Regions from separate parts of the Alteromonas sp. 14N.309.X.WAT.G.H12 genome, predicted to be linked through region 2. Evidence: predicted binding sites of a transcription regulator. Region 2 holds the regulator's gene; each other region holds the start of a gene.
The links. The regulator sigma-54, encoded in region 2, starts transcription at its own class of promoters, with help from an activator protein. The targets are predictions, from matches to a motif close to GTTGGCACGNNNNTNGNNT.

Region 1 (4,835 bases), on a different contig from region 2:
CCCAGCCTAAAATGTCAACGGACAAGGCTTCTAATTCAACATCTTGACCTTGACCTTGGGAGGGTTTGACTTTGCCTTCCACGGCAAGGGAACAGCCAGCAGTCAGGCGTTGGATATCTGCGTAATTTGACAGAGAATTTAACGCGATTACTTGAACGGGATTAAAGCAACTACCATCATGTAGAGCAATAAAAGAAAGTCCGGCTTTTGAGTCGCGGCGAGTACGCACCCAACCTTTGACTGTCACCGTTTCGCCAACTGCGTACTTACCTTCAAGCACGTCGACAACGGGCGCATGCGTCATTTGAATGTCTCCATCTTACCTATTGAAATAATTTGTTTTATTTGAGAATTGTGAAAAAAATAACTCAAAATTGCTAAAAGACACGTTAAGATTGCCGTTAATAGGTTTACGCAACTGCCCCTGTCAATACAAGGGAAAATCAGTGAAATTCCTCTTGCAGTGGTGCAGTAGGTATCCAAAGTGTCTAGTCATACGTATAAAACGAAGGGCTAGTATACTGATTCAGAAACGGGATACCAGCGAACTTTCTTTAACGATGAGCATATTTATCATGAATTCGGTAAATCAGGATAGACGCCAAAAGCCACGGGGAAAAGATGGGCTGTATCGTTTTATTGTCGCAATTAACCTAACTTGCTGGCTGTTACTTGTGTGTGCGCTGGTGGTGTTTCATTTTGCTCGCCCGGATTTCATCTCGGGTGTGCAAACCTATTGGGGCGTACAAGGCCGAACCACCTGGTCAGCACAACACGTAGAAGCATTGGTGATGCTACTGCAAATCAGTTTGGGGTTAACCTTATTTACTATGTTTATTCGTGCCCGGCGCACCCGCCGCCAAGAAGACCATTTCGGTGTTAATTTATTTATTCTGGCGGGCATTTCACTGGTTAGCTTACTGACCCTCAATTTAAACGTTTTGTAACAGGGCAAGCTAACTAATAAATGACGATTGGATAAGATACCAGGTGTAAAGGAGATAGCCCAACACCAAAATCCCGCCTTCCAGTCGGTTTAACCTTCCTGGACCCTTTATACCAATACAAAACACAAACAGGGCAATTGAAGTGCCTACCATAATTAGAACATCACGATAGAAAAAGCTCGACTCTACTACCATGGGTTGAATGGTGCCGGCAATTCCCACCACCGCGAGGGTGTTGAACATATTGGAGCCAATCACGTTGCCTAAGGCCATTTCGTGTTCGCCTTTTTTAACCGCCATCAGGGATGAGGCCAATTCAGGCAGTGACGTGCCAAGGGCAATAATGGTTAACCCGATAATGGTGTCGCTGACACCAAATTGCGTGGCAATTTCCACTGCGCCCCAGACTAAAATCCGTGAACTGGCAACTAATAAAGCCAGACCGGCCAAGAGCCAGATAAGGTTAGTTTTAACCGAGGATTCTTCACTGTTAATTTGTTCGCTGTATTCAGCGGCCAGATTATCGCTGCCACCTTTTAAACCCGTCCATATGCTCCATCCCATCAGCAGGATAAATAAGCCTAGCAGTGAAAAGGCATCGTCTTTCGAAACGTTAAGATCAAGCAATTGCCAGCTGGCGAAAAAGGTCAGACCAAGGAGAATGGGCAGTTCCCGCCGGATGATATCGGAACGGACTGCGATGGGACTAAAAACCGCAGTGAGACCTAAAACCAAAGCAATGTTAGCAATGTTAGAGCCGTATGCGTTCCCCAGCGCAATGCCAGAATTGTCCTGAAGCGCGGCAAAGATTGAAACGATGATTTCTGGGGCAGAGGTGCCAAATCCAATGATCAGCATGCCGATAAGCAGAGGCGATAAGCCGAAGTGTTTTGCTAACCCCGCCGAGCCATCAACGAATTTCCCCGCACTCCATAATAAAACGGCTAATCCCGCGACGATGGCAATAGAAGCTAGGAGCATAGGTATTCCTCAGACAAAGCAGTAATTTCTCGTGGCTAAACTACCACAAAATCCAGCAGGTTTTACAGAAAATTACGTCTGAGTTGCGCGCCCAAAAGGCGTTTAAGCCTTTTTGGCGCTTTAAGGGAAGGTTAGTTTGTTGTTAGCGATGGATGCTAAGGGGTTGTTTACTTATCGGTGTTCAATGAACCGGTTGCAGATTCGATGTGCGCGCGAACAAACCACTGGAATTGCTCCAGTTGGGCAAGTTGGCCGGTGATGATATCTTCCGATACCGGGTCGATTTCTGACAGTGTTTCGATGGCTTTTCTGTGATCGCCATTGATACCGTTGTATACCGCATCTAAGGAAACAAGATGGTCGCTGACCATGCCCTTGCCAATGGCGTAATCGTCCCAGCTTCGTCCATCAACAATGGCTTTGGGTGTGCCTTTTGGCACGCCACCGAGGGTGGCAATACGTTCAGCAAGGGTATCGGTCATTTCCCGTACCGTCTCCACCTGGGGATCCAGCATTTCGTGCACACCAATAAAATTGGCACCCACCACATTCCAATGAATATGTTTTAGCGTAAGTTGCAGGTCAAGTAGGGCAACAAGACGTTGTTGTAACGTTTGTACAGTGCTTTTTGCCTCATCGTTGGTGAGACCCGGTGCGGTGAATTCAGCCATAGTATGATTGCTCATAATTTCTCCTAAGATTGTGAATATCTGCAGTCGTTGATTCAACCACAAAGACAGTAAGTAAAGAGGAGCAATGGCTGTGCCATTGAAATAAATTATTAAAAACTGTTTATATTCAATAGCTTGAGTTTTTAACGGCGAGGTTTTTTGCCAAGGTGAGGATGGCGGGTTTAGGTAAAAATTGCAAAACCCTGTAAGAAATATACTTTTAACCGGCAGCATAATCATATACTGCCGGTTTACACTTATCGGCCGATTTTTTGATTAAAATCACGCAGGGTATGAACGAGGTTTGATAATTCTTTTGCGCTGCCTTCAAACAAAGAGGGCTTAGAAAAAGATGCGCCTTTTCGGGCCATGGTAAAGGCTTCGCGAATATCAAAGGCGGCGGTACGTTCTACCAGTCGATGCCATTCATCTTGCAGTGAAAGGGGGATTGCATGCCGTTTGGCGATAATATTGTCTCTTATTTGCAACAGTTGCCCAATGAGTAACGTATTTTCATTCAACATAACAATCACCTTTTTTCGGTTGTTGATTGGAAAAATCCTTTTATATCAAGCGCAAATAAATTGAAGTGAGCCACGCGCAAGATATTGGATGGGTATCATAATGGGAATTATTGCAACATGAGTGCCAACAAAATGTTCACCGTGCTAGTAACAACGGGCCTAACTAATTCGTAGCCGTTGTTTACGCTGCTTGTGCCAGGCGTATGCGGTTTTGCAGCCCCAAAAAGGAGCCAGTAAGAGACTGTTTAGTAGTAGCGCCAACAGCAAACTGTATATCACTGAGTTGATAGTTAATGGCAGCGCCGGGGTAAAGTTTTCTAGTACCTGTGACAAGGTGGCAGATCTGCGAGGTGAGAAAATATAACCTACGCGCTGAAAATAATTCCCGTGTTGCAAAATAGCCAGCCCTTTTTCGGTGTCAGTTAACGTGCGTAATAACTGGGCTTTTGCTTGGGCATCTTGCCTAACGATAGGATCGCTATTTTCACTTAGGTGGGTGATCAGCGAATCGGTTGAGGCAAAGCCGTACTGGGCTGCCAGCGCGTCTAACTGGGCGACTTGCTGGCGGGTGGCCTCATAAAAACCGGCTAGGTATTGGCGGTAATGATCGAACAGGACAGGTATTTGCAATGATGCAATGAACAAGGTGGCAAACAGGATCTTATCCACAAAGCGTGCAAGTAATTGCATCATTAACCCTCGGGTTACAGGCTTGCCAGAATCTCGTAGATCCCGCTCGTTAGCCTGCTCAGTTGGTGTTGTGAAATAATATACGGTGGCATGATGTAAATCAGTTTACCAAAGGGGCGGATCCATATCCCTTTTTCCACACATTGCTTTTGTATACGGCCCACATCCACAGGCGATCGGGTTTCCACCACGCCGATAGCGCCAAGTATGCGAACATCTTGTACAACGGACAATTGGCGGCACACCGCCAGCTCGGCATTAAGTTGGGTTTCGATGGCCGCTACCTGTTCACGCCAAGAATCCTCACGAATAATGCTCAAACTGGCATTGGCTACTGCACACGCTAACGGGTTACCCATAAAGGTGGGACCATGCATGAATACGCCCGGTTCCCCCTGACAGACTCCTTGGGCTACATCTTCGGTACACAAGGTGGCCGCTAATGTCATGTAGCCGCCCGTTAATGCTTTTCCTAAACACATGATATCAGGGCTGATTTGGGCATGATCACAACCAAATAATTTCCCCGTGCGGCCAAATCCCGTGGCTATCTCATCGCAAATTAAAAGGACGTCATAGGCATCACAAAGTTGTCGGCATCGTTTTAAGTATTCCGGATGATAAATACGCATGCCGCCAGCCCCTTGAACAATCGGCTCGATGATCAAGGCTGCCAGTTCGTGATGGTGGCGCTCGAATAATTCTTGTAAAGGCAGAATGTCATCTTCGCTAAAGGTTTGATCAAACCGGGTTTGGGGTGCGGGGGCAAATACCTGTTTGTTTAACACACCGCTAAACAAACTGTGCATACCATTGATGGGATCGCACACCGACATAGCCGCGAAGGTATCGCCGTGATAACCATTACGGGGCGTGATAATTTTGTGTTTTTCTTTGCGTCCTTGGCAGGCCCAATATTGCAGGGCCATCTTCAAGGCCACTTCCACCGAAACTGAGCCTGAGTCGGCCAAAAATACCCGGTTTAAACCTTCTGGCGCGATGGTCAGTAATGAACGACAAAG
Region 2 (4,835 bases):
AAAATGTAAAAGCCAGCGCCAAGGAAATCCGTTACGAAGTGGCAAAACAAATGATTTCATTGAACGGCAATGCCCAAATTCAGCAAGACACTAGCGTGGTGCAAGGAGACAGCATCACTTATGATATGGGCAAAGAACAATTACTTGCCACCGGGGGGGCCGAAAGCGCTTCAGGACGCGTGACTACCGTGTTTAGACCCGATACCATTGAGAGCAAAAGACAGCACGATGATAATGACGAAGATAACAAGGAAGATAATCAATAATGGCTACGTTGTCTGCATCCCATTTAGCTAAATCGTACAAATCCCGCCAGGTTGTACGGGATGTCAGCTTGTCAGTATCAACGGGCCAAATTGTGGGCTTGTTAGGGCCCAATGGCGCGGGGAAAACCACCACCTTCTATATGATTGTGGGGCTGGTTCCTTTAGACAAAGGAAAAATCAAAATCGATGACCAGGAGTTGACGCACCAACCCATGCATGAAAGGGCACGCAGAGGCATTGGATACTTACCACAAGAAGCATCCATATTCCGTAAACTCACCGTTCATGAGAATATCATGGCGATTCTGCAAACCCGCAAAGATTTGAAAAAAGAACAACGTGAAGCCGAAGCGGATTCACTACTTGATGAATTTAATATCAACCATATACGTAATAGTACGGGTATGAGTTTATCCGGCGGAGAGCGCCGTCGGGTGGAGATTGCACGAGCACTCGCTGCTAACCCACAATTTATTTTGTTGGATGAGCCCTTCGCTGGTGTTGATCCAATTTCAGTGAATGATATAAAGAAGATTATTCAGCATTTACGTGACAGAGGTATAGGAATCCTTATTACGGATCACAATGTTCGAGAAACCCTTGATGTTTGTGAAGAAGCCTATATCGTCAGTCATGGCGAGCTCATTGCGCAGGGTACCGCGGAACAAGTATTAAGTAATCAAAAGGTTCGTGATGTATACCTGGGAGAGCAATTCAGGCTATAGTTAGGATATCGGATTCGGTTAATCGTGACCCATACTGGGTATCCCTTGATAGAGTTATATAAGACGTAGATGAAACCATCGTTACAGTTAAAATTTAGCCAACAACTTACAATGACGCCGCAGTTACAGCAGGCGATCAAATTATTGCAGTTGTCGACACTTGATTTACAACAGGAAATTCAAGAAGCCTTGGATTCCAACCCGTTGTTAGAAGTGGATGAAAGTACCGACAACGATGTTGGCGAAAAAAATAATTTAGAGAACGACGATACGGTTCAGGAATCGGCATCTGCCACTGAAAGTATGGACACTGGAGAAGCGTTAGAAAAAAACGACCTTCCCGAAGAATTACCCTTAGACAGTACTTGGGATGAATATATCTCAGCTTCCTCCGCACCGGCAACCAGCATATCCGGCTCCTCTGGTGGCGATGATGAACAGATCTTTCAGGGAGAAACCACCGAGAACATTCAGGATCATTTGCTTTGGCAAATGCGCTTGACGCCCTTTTCAGAAATAGACCGAGCCATCGCCTTGGCGATTATCGACTCCATCGATGAAAGTGGTTACCTCACCGTTAGCGTTGAGGATATTCTGCAAAGCGTTAATAGTGACGAAACCGAAGAACCGGTGGAAGAAGACGAAGTGGAATGCGTGCTAAAACGTATCCAATTGTTTGATCCCATAGGCTCTGGCTCCCGTTCACCTCAGGAATGCCTGCTTGTGCAACTCAAACAGTTTGCCCCTGAGACGCCTTGGCTGGAAGAAGCCAAAATGCTGCTGGAGAACCATTGTGATTTACTCGGTAGCAAAGATTATCGAACACTAATGCGTAAAACTCGGCTCAAAGAAGATCAACTTCGTGAAGCCATGCGTTTACTACAAACATTGAATCCACGGCCCGGTAGCGCCCTTATCACCAAAGAACCAGAATATGTCATTCCTGATGTGTCTGTGGCGAAGAAAAACGGACGATGGGTGGTGGAACTTAATCCAGATAGTCTACCTAAATTAAGTGTTAATCAGCAGTATGCGGCCATGAGCCGTAAAGCGAAAAACAGCAGCGACTCTCAGTTTATTCGCTCTCATATGCAAGAAGCGAAATGGTTTATAAAGAGTCTGGAAAGTCGCAACGAAACCCTATTGAAGGTGGCGAACTGTATCGTACAGCAACAAATGGGATTTTTTGAGCACGGACCGGAAATGATGAAACCAATGGTGCTCAATGATGTCGCAGAAATGGTGGATATGCATGAATCAACAATTTCCCGCGTAACCACGCAAAAATACATGCATACCCCACGGGGCATTTTCGAATTGAAATACTTTTTCTCCAGCCACGTCGCAACGGAATCAGGTGGCGAATGTTCATCAACGGCAATACGCGCATTAATTAAAAAGCTAGTGGCGGCTGAAAAACCCAGTAAACCGCTTAGCGATAGTAAGATTGCTTCGTTGTTGGCCGAGCAAGGTATTATGGTAGCTCGGCGAACAATAGCAAAATACCGGGAATCTTTGTCGATTCCACCGTCTAACCAACGCAAAAGCCTGATTTAGGGCTGCTTAAAATAAGGAAGACGAAATATGCAAATCAACCTTACCGGTCGTCATGTTGAGATCACTGACTCTTTGCGTAATTATGTCGATACTAAATTCAGCAAATTAGAGCGCCACTTTGATCACATATCAAATGTGCACGTCATATTAAATGTTGAAAAACTCAATCAAAAAGCAGAAGCTACAGTATACCTTAGCGGCGCGGAAGTGTTTGCCTCTTCAGAAAACCAGGATATGTATGCCGCAATAGACAATATGGTTGATAAACTGGATAGGCAGGTATTAAAGCACAAAGAGAAGCTTAAAAAGCATTAACGTCACTTATGGATATTCAAGCCATCGTAAGCCTGGACCGCACTAAATGTGCGGTCCAGTGCAATAGTAAAAAGCGTATTTTGGAAATTATCAGCGGAATCGCTGCCCAAAATAACCCTGACATTGACGAAGCCACAGTGCTGAGCAGTCTGCTTTCCCGAGAAAGAATGGGCAGTACTGGCATTGGCAACGGCATCGCACTTCCCCATGGTCGACTAGAAGGGTTGGATCACGTTATCGCTATTGTTGTCACTAGTACACCTGCGATAGACTTTGATGCCATTGACAATAAACCTGTGGATATTTTTTTCACCCTGTTAGTGCCTCATGATCAAACAGAAGGTCACTTGCAAACCCTAGCCACAGTGGCGGGAAAACTCAGCGACAAAGAAACCATAAAAAGCATCAGAAAAGCGCAAACCAATGATGATATTATTCGCGCATTACAGTAAGTTATAGAAAAGGACATTTGTTGCCTGCGGATTTAGGAGAGACACGGTGAATCTGATCATCATAAGTGGCCGTTCAGGCTCGGGAAAATCTGTAGCATTACGGGCCTTAGAGGATTTGGGATATTACTGCGTTGATAATATCCCCGTTAACCTGCTTCCCGCTTTAACCCATACTGTCGCCGACGAATACGAACAAGTGGCCGTGAGCATCGATGTTCGTAACCTGCCCAAAGATCCCGCTGAATTAGTGGAAATACTGGATTATTTGCCCGAATCTTGGACGGTTACCATTGTGTATATCGATGCCAGTGAAGACATGCTGATGAAGCGCTTCAGTGAAACCCGGCGTTTGCATCCACTGGCCAAATTAAACAAGTCTTTATCCGATGCCATTCTCACAGAAAAAGAACTGCTTGCCCCCATTGCGGAACGGGCAGATCTTAATATTGATACCGATTCCTTAAGCATCCACCAGCTTGCCGAACTCATACGCGAGCGCATTTTAGGTAAAAAAAGCGCGCGTTTAGTACTGGTTATCGAATCCTTTGGCTTTAAACATGGCATTCCTAAAGACGCCGATTACGTGTTTGATGCCCGTTTCTTACCTAATCCCCATTGGGAGCCCGACTTAAAACATCTCACTGGCTTAGACACGCCTGTGCAAGTATTTTTAAGTTCACAGCCCATCGTTACCAAATTTATTTATCAAATTCAAAACCTCATCACCACATGGTTACCCCATCTAGAACGCAACAATCGAAGCTATGTGACCGTTGCCATAGGCTGCACCGGTGGCCAGCACCGCAGTGTTTACGTTGCTGAATGCTTAGCTAAGAACTTGCGGGAGAGCCATTCTGATGTGCAAATACGTCATCGAGAGCAAAAAGAATGATGCGCCTAGAAAAATCTGTCACCATTGTTAACAAACTGGGCTTACATGCCCGGGCAGCCACTCAACTGGTACAACTGGCGAATCAATTTGATGCCGAAGTTACCTTGCAAAAAGGGGATAAAACGGCCAATGCAAACAGTGTGTTAGGGCTAATGATGATGGAAAGTCATCAGGGTGAGCAGGTAACCATTATATCAGAAGGCCCAGATGCACAGGCGGCACTTGATGCGGTAGAAAGCTTGATTGTCCAAAAATTCAACGAAGATGAATAACCGCATTATGGTCACTCACCGGTAATACTTCCCCATACAACCCATGAAAACCTCTGATCCATTGCTTCCCGGCCACTTCTATTGCTAAATAAACCTACTCTCACTTTTGCTTAAGTAGTGAACCACTAAACTGCTCAGCGTAAGTTCAAGGATCTGAACATGTATTTTGTTCATCGTTTATCGATGGTGTTAGTGGTGCCGTTACTCTTTTTCCTTCCTCTGTCATCGGTTTATGGGCAGGACTCCCTGTATTTAGGCGGTGCAGAATGGCCCCCCTACTTTGTTCTGCAAAATCAAAATCAGGCAGCGGGTAAAGATTATTTGTTGCTAAAATCCATTCTTTCGAAGATGAACTA
Region 3 (4,835 bases), on a different contig from region 2:
GACATAAATTTCGTGGTCCGGCAATAAGGCTTCTACCGTGCCTTTTAGCAAGGTGGCAAAATGGCCTGAAAGAGGAGCCACTAACAATACTTTATGATCGTCTTTAACGCCCATGCGATTAAAATGGATAACTTCGCAAAACGGCTTACTAATGGCTATCTCTTCTTTTACCTTAACGCGTTTATTATTGATTTTAATTTCATCAATATTAAACCCCAGCTTTTCGTAGCGTTGAGTCAGTCGCATGGCAGTTTCCAGCGTAGCGCGGGTAATGCGACCGGGGATGGTATGGGCGAAAAGATTGGAAGGATGGTTCGTAATATCATTCAGCAGACTGAAGCCCTCATGCATGATATACGTGCCGCGGGTAAAATAATCGTATGCTTGATAATTCATTACGTTAATCCTCAAAAACTGACTGGGGCTAGGGCCTAATGGGGAATAAAAGGTTCATAACAAGAGAGGAATCAAGGCGACCGGGGTCGCCTTGTAAAGCCATTAAGCCTTTGCTGCTTCTTGGAATTTAGCGGTCATTTCGTCGCTTAATCCTTTGAGCATTTCGCCGGCTTTTTGCTGCGCTTCAGTGATCACAGCATAAGAGCTCTTCGCCACGTCAGCCATCGTTTCCTGCATTGATTCAACATAGGCTTTGTTGGTTTCTGCCAAACTCATTAAATCTTTTTGCTGAGAGGCTTTTTCAAAATAAGACATGCCTTCAGACAACAGTGATTTATACAGCGCGTTTTGCTTTTCGGCCAGATCTTGCATAGTGCTCATATTTAGCGTCGCAAGGTCAGTTACAGGCTTCATTGCAGTTTTCATTTGTTCGTTCATTTGTTCAAACATTGTCTGTCTCCAGTTTCGTAGTAAAGTTAATCAGTTGATTTTGTTGTCGTCGCCGGCTTTTTCGCCGTCGTGCGGCGAGTCCGTGTTGTTGGTTTCTTAGCGGCAGTCGTCGTAGTTTTTGCTTTCGTTTCGGCACTTGCCACAGGGGCTTTTTCTTTAGCCGCTGGGGCCGCTTTTTTGGTCTCGGCTACTGCTTTTTCCGGTTCGGCTGCGGCACTCGCGGTTTGTTTCTCAGCCGCTGGCGCTGCTTTTTTAGGCGCTGCGGGGGCGGCCTTGGTGGCTTTTTTTGCCGGTGTCGCTTTGGCTACGGGTGCTTTTTTGGGGGTGGCGGCTTTTTCGGCAACCGGGGTGATGGCCTCTTGTGGCATCGACAAGGAGGCTTTCATTGCCTCGGCCATCTCTTCTCTCATGGCATTGAGTGTTGAGTATGTCTCTTTCGATGCACTGGCCATACGCTCTCTTACTGATTCAGCAAGTTCGGTATTGGCACTGAGTACGCCTTTTAATTCCGATTGCTTGGCAACGGCGTTCATATAACGCACCCCGTCACTTAGCAGCCCCGTAAATAGTGTTGTTTGATGCTGAGATAAACTTTCCAGTGTTTTCGTATTTACGGCAAACATAGTGTGTACCGGTTTACTGGTACTTTTTAGCTGCTCTGAAAACTTGCCAAACATGCCTTTCTCCCGACCATTTACGCTTAAAGATTTTGCTGCACCGCAGCAGGATTGGTTAGATATTAGTCAATGTGGGGACGAAGGTCAACTAGAATTGTTGCGCTGCAGCAAAAAAGCTTAGACTTTAAAATAATAAGCATAGTGGTTTTTATGCTGCAGTGCAGTATATCGCGGTGTAGGAGGCGTGGAGGCTACTTCTGGGACTTTTTCCAGGCTTCCATATTTTGCTCTACGATCTTGTTAAACAAACCGAAGGGCGTGTTTTCAATCATGTTTTTCATCATACCTTGTACCTGATCTTGCTGATCAATAAAGGTGACTAAGGATTGTTCAAGATATTGGCGCAGATAAGATTGCATGTCGGTGTCGTAGTATCGAATCAGTTGTTTAAGCAGGGTATTGGTGAGCAACGACTGATTTTCGTTGGCTTCCGACTCACTGATGATTTGCAGCAATAAGGATTTGGTTATGTCATTTTCTGTTTTTGAATCAATTACCTGAAAATCTTCACGTTCATTGATCAGGGTCTTAATGTAATCGATATTCACGTATTGGCTACGGGAGGTATCGTACAGTCGGCGATTCGGATATTTTTTTATGGTGATCATAATGTTACCTCCTTGGTTTGGCCATTGAGAGTAGCGCACTATCACCTTGTGTGGCAACTTGCGGGTGTGAAAATTAGCGACACTCTAAAGGGGAAAACAGGACGCGGATCCTAGTGTGAGGAGCTAATGCACTGTATTAAAACGATTTAACATCATTGGCATGGTAATCGCTGTATAGGCTGGGAGCGCCCAGAAGGGCTTTTCCGAATTAACTGGAGAATATTATGTCTACATTTCTTAAATCGTTAGTACTGAGTTTTGCTGTGGCTTCCTCAATCAGCTTTGGTGCACAGGCTGCTCAGGATACTGACACCATGGCAGAAGCAGATGAACCTATGATACAGGCACAAAGCTATGATGATGCAACGTTAGAAAAATTCACCATGGCCATGAGCGCAGTCAGTGATGTCGCAGATAAATATCAGTCTGAACTTAGCGGTGATATCAGCGCGGAGAAAATACAGAAAATTCAGCAGGCCGCCCAAGATGAAATGGTTGCAGAAATTGAAAAAACTGGCCTGGAAGTAGAAACTTACACCACCATCGCACAGCAAGTGCAAACCGATGAAAAACTGCGTCAACGGGTGCTGTCTATTGCTAAAGCAAGCAATGAAGAATCGTAATTGTTAGCCGGATTTTCCATCAAAATGGGCGTAAAAAGTTGATTTACGCCCGGTCTTAACCCTTAACCTAGTTGTTTTTTCACATAACTGCCCGGCGCCACTTCAATGGCCGGATAACCTTCGTGACTGCCGGGTTGAGGGGCATTTACCTTGGTTTTCCGGTGATTTTGTAGCCACTTATGCCAATATGGCCACCAAGAACCCTCATGCTTTGTTGCGCCATCAAACCATTCACTGGGCGTGTCTGGCAACGAGGCGTTGGTCCAGTGAGGGTATTTCCCCGTTTCTGGTGGGTTAATGACACCGGCTAAATGACCAGAACCTGCAAGTACAAACTCTACATCACCGCTCACCAGTTTGGTCCCTTTGTATGCCCCTTGCCACAACACAATATGATCAGCCAGCGTTGAAAGGAAGAAAACGGGCACATCAATGTCGGCCAGATTAATGGGAATGTCGTCGATGACAATACCACCAGGATCTTTTAGCTTGTTTTCCCAATACATGGTGCGTACGTACTGCTTAAAGCAGGAGGCAGTGATGTTAGTGGCGTCGCTGTTCCAGTAGAGGATATCGAAGGCCGCAGGATCTTTCCCTTTTAAATAGTTGTTTATGAAATATGACCAGAACAGGTTGTTTTCTCTGAGTAAACTGAAACTTAACCCTAAGATCCGTCCATCATAAACCCCTTTCATATCGGCGTTTTGTTCCATAATGGGTAACGCGTCTTCGGTTAAGTAATTGCCGATTTCTCCCGGTTCACTAAAATCTAGCAGCGTGGTTAGCAGGGTTAAGGATTCGATACGTTCATCTTTTTTCGCACGTAAATACGCACTCGCCATGCTCAATAATGTGCCGCCAACACAGAAACCGGCCAGATGTACCTTTTTTCTTCCCGTGATGTCACACACCACATCTAAGGCTTCAACAGGGCCTTTTTTCATGTAATCGACAAAATCTTCATCGGCCAATGAGGCATCAGGATTCACCCATGAAATCATAAAAACGGAAAAACCGGCATCCACTAACCCTTTGACGACAGATTTTTTCTCTTCTAAATCAAGAATGTAATATTTGTTAATAAATGGAGGAACGCAGAGCAATGGGGTTGCATAGGTCTTCCCATTCTTCGGCGTATAGTGAATCAGTTGCATCAGTTCATTTTGATAGACTATCTGACCTTCGGTGGTGGCCAGGTTTTCGCCCAAGGTAAAGGCATCCATATCGGTTTGGGTGATCTTAAAGGCTTCTAAAGGACTCTTTTCCAAGTCCCGCATGAAGTTTTCAATGCCCTTGACCATATTTTGCCCTTTGGTCTTGAGGATTTCTTCACAGACTTCAGGGTTCGATAACAGGTAGTTAGTGGGGGAGACAGAATTGATGTATTGCCGTGTGTAAAATTTTACCTGCTCTTCTGATTTGGGATCTTTAAAATGCATGGAAGAAATCATGCTTTGTAGCATTTTAGAGTTAATCAGGTAGGCTTGCTTCATGTAACTGAATACGGGGTTGTCTTGCCAGTCAGAATGGGCAAAACGGCGATCGCCTTTTTCTTCTTCCACCACTGGATGCGATTGCTCGCCTAACATGGCTTTTGTGGCTTGTTGCCAGAGTTGGTTTTGCTGACGCATAAAATCCATTTGCGTTTGAATCAGTTTGGCTGAGTCTACTTCCACGGCATCACCGGAAAGCAGGGCGCCCAGTTTTTCTGGGTCAAACATGGCGGCGGTCTCCTCGCTGCTGTGTTTTTTGGTTAAAATATCATGAACCATGGTATTAAATTGTTGTGCATATTGGTTCAGCGTGTCCAGAATATCTTCTTTGTCCTGTTCGTGCACAAGACACCTCCATCATTATTTTTTTGTTGCTGAGGCCGCCATTGATTCAAGTACAGTCTGATAAAAAGAAAAGGCTTGCTGACTTCCATCAAGGTAGGGTTTTAACAGTGACATCACGGCTTCTTTGTCACCACTTTTGATTTGTTCTTTGAGTTGTGAGAATGTTGCATCATGAATTTTACTCATATCCGGCCAGCCCATAAAATCACGGGCTTCCTGAGGTGTGAGATCAATATCGATAGA
Region 4 (4,835 bases), on a different contig from region 2:
GCTGTCTATGCGCACTAGCTCAGGATCCGACTTAAACACCACCTGGATCGCCGTGGCCGTATTTTGTCGGTTAATCAATAAGTCGGTAAAAATGGGATGACCACTAATCAAAGACTGCATTTTCTTCGGGCTGTATCGCTGGTTCTCCCAAGTCAACTCAGTGACATCATCGGAGCCGGATAAGGCATCGGCACTGTCTATCAAAGGTACATTCAGGATAGAAGTCACCGACTCAACACGCTCAATGCCACCTAACTTTTGTGATAATAATTCAATATCGTCGAAGGTTTGTCGACTAAACAACCCATGGTTTTTGGGTACGTAAGCCACAAGTATAAATTCTTCCGGCGAGAAAGTTTCATTGGCCACCTGGCTTTGAATATACAGTTTGTTATCTTTCACCAGCAAGGTGTCGGCGGAGGCATCAATTTTAAATTGCCCAATAAAAGGGGCAAGCCCACCACCGAGCAAAACAAAAGCAAGGATGATTAACCAACGGTACTTAACGATCCCCTTACTGATTATCGCGGTTATCTTGTTGTTGTTCGCTAAGTTCGAAAAGTTCGTCACGGCGTTGCCCCTGAATGTACTGATTTCTAAAATAAAGGTATGGATCGTCGGCCTGTTCATAGAGCGACCGATAGATATCTGACTGGCTGGAAAAATCATCGATGCCGTCGACAATGCGTATTTGGTAAGTTTCAGGAGGATCGGCAACGTAGTTTACCGGATGGATCACGCCTTCGGTTATGGTGGAAAAAGCCCCTCGGGAATCACTAGGCCCCAATATTGGCAAAACCAGATACGGACCGGCGCTAATGTCGTAGTGCTGTAACGTGTTAGCGATGGTTTGCTTCTCAGGCGCAATATGAAACCAGTCTGTGGCGGGATCAAACAGCCCCAACAACCCCACGGTGGAGTTAATGAGAAAGCGTCCAAGATTACTTCCTGCCTCACTAAATTCACCGGCAAAGGTATTGTTCAGCAAATTTAACGGTTCCCGAAGGTTATCAAAGGCGTTACCAATTTTGTCTCTGACACTGCTTGGCACCACATACCGATAACCATCGCTAATCGGTAAAAGGGCATACCGATAGGAAAAATCATTAAACGAGAAAATCGCGCGATTTACGCCTTCTAAGGGATCGTTGTATACCACCTCACCGGTTGGATCATCCTGTTGTTCATCGGCCACACTGACCACCGTAGGCGATACGTCCAAGCTGCCTTGACTTGTTTCAATGGTAACAGCCTTACCTTTTGACAGTGTATTTGCGGGAGACTCAGAAGCCGGCTCCTTGGCTGACAGTTCTATACTTTGGGCGGTTTGACCTTGTTCCGGCTTACTCGCACATGCCACCAACATCAAAACCAAACCGCCAATCAAGATCTGTTTATAAACTTGCATAACTGCCATTAGTCATCCTTTCATAATGCTTTGGAATGTTTTCGCATGGACAAATGCATCATCCTAATTTATCGAGCCGATTGCTCTTGGGATGCTTACGTACTAACTGACAATTATGCTCAATAGATTGTTAATGAATTTTAAAAATCCACCACCTAAGAGACGTTTCGGCGGCTTATTGCACCGAGTAAAAACCATTGCCAATAAAACAAGAGAACCCGCCGTAACCATGGATGTTTTGAAAATAAAACACACCGGTTACGGCGTTTAATCAATGATGAGATAGAATGCGCATAACCACGCGCCCAAAAAGAAGGTATTGCCGGAGGCGACTACTGACTGCCAGCGTCTGAAAAGCGCGGTGAGGGCGTGGTAGTCTGGGGTGACTTTGTTTTCTTGTACCGATCAAACCAGTTATAAACAGGTTGGGCTCGAAGTCGATATTCAAAATGGGTTGAAGGTTCTGGTCTAGGTTTAGTTTTGAATAGCTTCATATTATTTTTCTTTCCTATAAATCACAAGAACAGGTTAGCTCTTCACCTTCTATAAGTGACATATCCTGTTACATTCTCTCGTTAATACACAAAAAAAGCGCCCACGGGCGCTAATTTTATCAACAATGAAATGGACATCTATTCGCTTTCCATTGCCGTTTGTTGCTCAGCCACCGTCAGACTATTAATGACATCTTTAACATCTGACGCGTTTTTAGCAATTTCGAGTGCTAAATCTCGTTGAGCATCGGAGTCCACCGTGCCTGAAAGGGTGACGTTCCCGTCTTCCACATCAACATCAATATCGAACCCTGAAATATCCGTATCCATAAGTAACCGGGTTTTTATCACGGTGGCAATTTTTGCATCCGTTAAAGTACTGGTTTCATCCTCACTATCGGCTACCACGTTAGGATGATCCATGTCGTTGGCGTCATCATCCACCATGGATGACCTGTCTTCCATAACCGTTAATTGATTATCAACATCCGCTACGCCATCGATATTCGCTACCAGTTCCTCTGCCAGCTTTTTGTCTACAGAGTTTTCCACTTTGCCGGTTAAAATAACCTTGCCGTTTTGAACATCGGTATTAATTTCAAAGGAATTAAGATTGCCATTAAACAACAATGTGGCCTCTGCTTTACCGTCTATCCACGCATCTTTCGCACCTTCTTCCCATGCGTTATCATCATTCATCGAGCCTGCATGGACCGTTGTTGCCAGTGTACCTGCTACTAATAAAGATAAAATTGAACGTTTCATGTTTCGTTCTCCTTCGTTAACAATGCATACCGATTAAAGCCATTAACATGCCAACCACATAAGCAGCTGATATTAAAGCAAATTTACCATTTTCTTATTTATATGTTGGTGGTTACCGTGCAAAGATTTCGTAAGCCCAGGTAGTATTTACCCGGTCTGGTTGCAAAGGGCACCGTGCATGAAAAAAGTGATCGTAACTAAGGCTTATAGGCTATAGAAGAAGGTCTGCGTTAAAACCTGCCTAACGACTAATCGAGATTGAAGTAATGATGATATTCCTGTGTGTGGTCACTGTGTTTTGCTTATTCACCACTGTTGCTCCCCATCTACCGGGCAAGCATTGGCTTATTCGTGTATGGGAATTTCCCCGGGTTCAACTGGCATTCATTTACACCGCTGTTACCCTTACCTGGTGCATTTATTACCACACCTACCCTATGCTTTCCATGTCAATGCAGCTCGTTTTACTAGTGGCATTAGGCTATCAACTGGCGTGGGTTTTACCCTATACCCTCTTATGGCCCAAGCAGGTAAAACAAACTCACGACACAAACAAGGATGACACAATCAGTATTCTTACCAGCAACGTATATATGCCCAACGATAATTTCCAGGGGTTAATTAACCTCGTCAATCAGTACCAGCCCGACATCCTGGTAACGCTGGAAACCAATAAAAAGTGGGAGCAAGGTCTTAGTCCCTTAGAAGCGCAATATCCACACAGAATGGCCTGCCCCCTGGAAAATCTATACGGTATGCATGTGTTTAGTAGAAAGCCTTTTGCCGAAGAAAAGTTAAGGTTTATTGTGGAATCGGATGTGCCGTCCATGGAAGTCAGCCTTGAGATTGCCGGTGAAAGGGTAAAACTCTATTTTGTCCATCCCAAGCCCCCTAGCCCAACAGAAAATGAAACTGCTGCACCTCGGGATAAAGAACTCAAAATCATTGGACAGGAATTTGCCAAGCAAGGGGGGCCGGTGATTGTTACCGGTGATCTCAACGATGTTGCCTGGTCCCCCACAACCCGGCTTTTTCGTAAAATCAGTGGCGCACAAGATCCCCGGATCGGCAGAGGCTTTTTCAATACCTTCCATGCTAAATACCCCATCATTCGCTGGCCGTTGGATCACGTATTTCACAGCAATGACTTCCAGTTGGTAAAAATTGAACGGCTAGCAGGCTATGGCTCTGACCACTTTCCACTATTTACCCAATTACAATTACTAAGAAAAAAATAGACGCTGGAGAGCGATAAACACACGAAAGGATATGTTTAAAAGTGCGCAAGCACCTTTAAACCGAAAAGAAGATAATGTCCCACGCACTGTTAGGCAGAAATGGACAGCTTTTCCCGTACATTAAGATGCTGACATCGGTGAGCAATTTCTCGATAATCACTGGGATCAACAACACAATCATCGGCGTTACACCGCATTACTTGGCTATTCTGGCCCTTAGAGGCCATGAGTAAAACCGGTGTATCTGATTGTGCTTTAATTTTGTTACAGATTTCTATACCCGATAAATCTGGCATAGCTTCATCAACCACTATCGCATCATAATCTGTCCTGGCGCAAAAACGCAGTGCCATTTTGCCGCTAGCGGCAAAATCCACTTCCCAGCCTAATCCCGCTATGTAGCTGGTAAGCGGGCTTGCTAGTACAGGATCATCTTCCACCACAAGAATTCGCAATATCATACGTGGGGTCATCATTGCCTCCTTGTTTTTCTTTACTCTTTTACTCGTTTTTCCCAACGGGGTAACCCCCTTGCCAAAGAAAACTCAAGGCATGAAAACAACAATCAATTTCAATTAAAGCAGATTGCAAGCCAACATGACATATAACCGGTACGTGCTTTACCGACAACAAGCTCATTTTTTAACTATTCTTTACGGCCATGGCCATAGAATAAAAAAACGCTTTGGATACAAGCCAATGCAGGGCTAAAAAAATTGGTAAGACAACCTTACCATTAAATTAATTAACAAAACAACTTTCGTGCTATAACGAAAAATGCGCAACCGCCTCGGTGGGCTTACCTTGGTTTGCCCCATAGATGGTCACTTTCCGTGCACAACATGCTCTTTGGTGCAAACCCCACAAGGGGCGATTGACTTACGATAATGCTAAAAATGAAGAGATTTTACTGCAGGCGTTATCTCGGGA

Region 1: dps (DNA starvation/stationary phase protection protein Dps) is a predicted target of sigma-54. The motif match lies at 2,680-2,698, and genes of this name have one in related genera.
Region 3: V5298_RS04930 (DUF4168 domain-containing protein) is a predicted target of sigma-54. The motif match lies at 2,286-2,304, and genes of this name have one in related genera.
Region 4: V5298_RS10305 (BON domain-containing protein) is a predicted target of sigma-54. The motif match lies at 2,704-2,722, and genes of this name have one in related genera.

What each region holds. Positions count from the first base shown of each region.
Region 1 covers NZ_JBAHZB010000136.1:869-5,703, reverse strand. Annotated here, with positions in the region: gene asnS (asparagine--tRNA ligase) at 1-304, opposite strand, end outside; gene V5298_RS18760 (hypothetical protein) at 576-947, shown strand; gene V5298_RS18755 (calcium/sodium antiporter) at 957-1,928, opposite strand; gene dps (DNA starvation/stationary phase protection protein Dps) at 2,096-2,614, opposite strand; gene V5298_RS18745 (hypothetical protein) at 2,857-3,123, opposite strand; gene V5298_RS18740 (DUF2937 family protein) at 3,283-3,816, opposite strand; gene bioA (adenosylmethionine--8-amino-7-oxononanoate transaminase) at 3,828-4,835, opposite strand, start outside.
Region 2 covers NZ_JBAHZB010000010.1:8-4,842, forward strand. Annotated here, with positions in the region: partial or broken gene V5298_RS05525 (LptA/OstA family protein) at 1-266, shown strand, start outside; gene lptB (LPS export ABC transporter ATP-binding protein) at 266-991, shown strand; gene V5298_RS05535 (RNA polymerase factor sigma-54) at 1,061-2,548, shown strand; gene hpf (ribosome hibernation promoting factor) at 2,576-2,863, shown strand; gene ptsN (PTS IIA-like nitrogen regulatory protein PtsN) at 2,872-3,315, shown strand; gene rapZ (RNase adapter RapZ) at 3,362-4,207, shown strand; gene V5298_RS05555 (HPr family phosphocarrier protein) at 4,204-4,479, shown strand; gene V5298_RS05560 (substrate-binding periplasmic protein) at 4,639-4,835, shown strand, end outside.
Region 3 covers NZ_JBAHZB010000008.1:5,498-10,332, reverse strand. Annotated here, with positions in the region: gene V5298_RS04950 (polyhydroxyalkanoate depolymerase) at 1-396, opposite strand, end outside; gene V5298_RS04945 (phasin family protein) at 499-846, opposite strand; gene V5298_RS04940 (phasin family protein) at 873-1,523, opposite strand; gene phaR (polyhydroxyalkanoate synthesis repressor PhaR) at 1,715-2,131, opposite strand; gene V5298_RS04930 (DUF4168 domain-containing protein) at 2,356-2,754, shown strand; gene V5298_RS04925 (class I poly(R)-hydroxyalkanoic acid synthase) at 2,817-4,592, opposite strand; gene V5298_RS04920 (DUF6489 family protein) at 4,608-4,835, opposite strand, start outside.
Region 4 covers NZ_JBAHZB010000031.1:28,142-32,976, reverse strand. Annotated here, with positions in the region: gene V5298_RS10315 (efflux RND transporter permease subunit) at 1-570, opposite strand, end outside; gene V5298_RS10310 (VacJ family lipoprotein) at 515-1,417, opposite strand; gene V5298_RS10305 (BON domain-containing protein) at 2,041-2,667, opposite strand; gene V5298_RS10300 (endonuclease/exonuclease/phosphatase family protein) at 2,934-3,905, shown strand; gene V5298_RS10295 (response regulator transcription factor) at 3,995-4,381, opposite strand; gene V5298_RS10290 (hypothetical protein) at 4,785-4,835, opposite strand, start outside.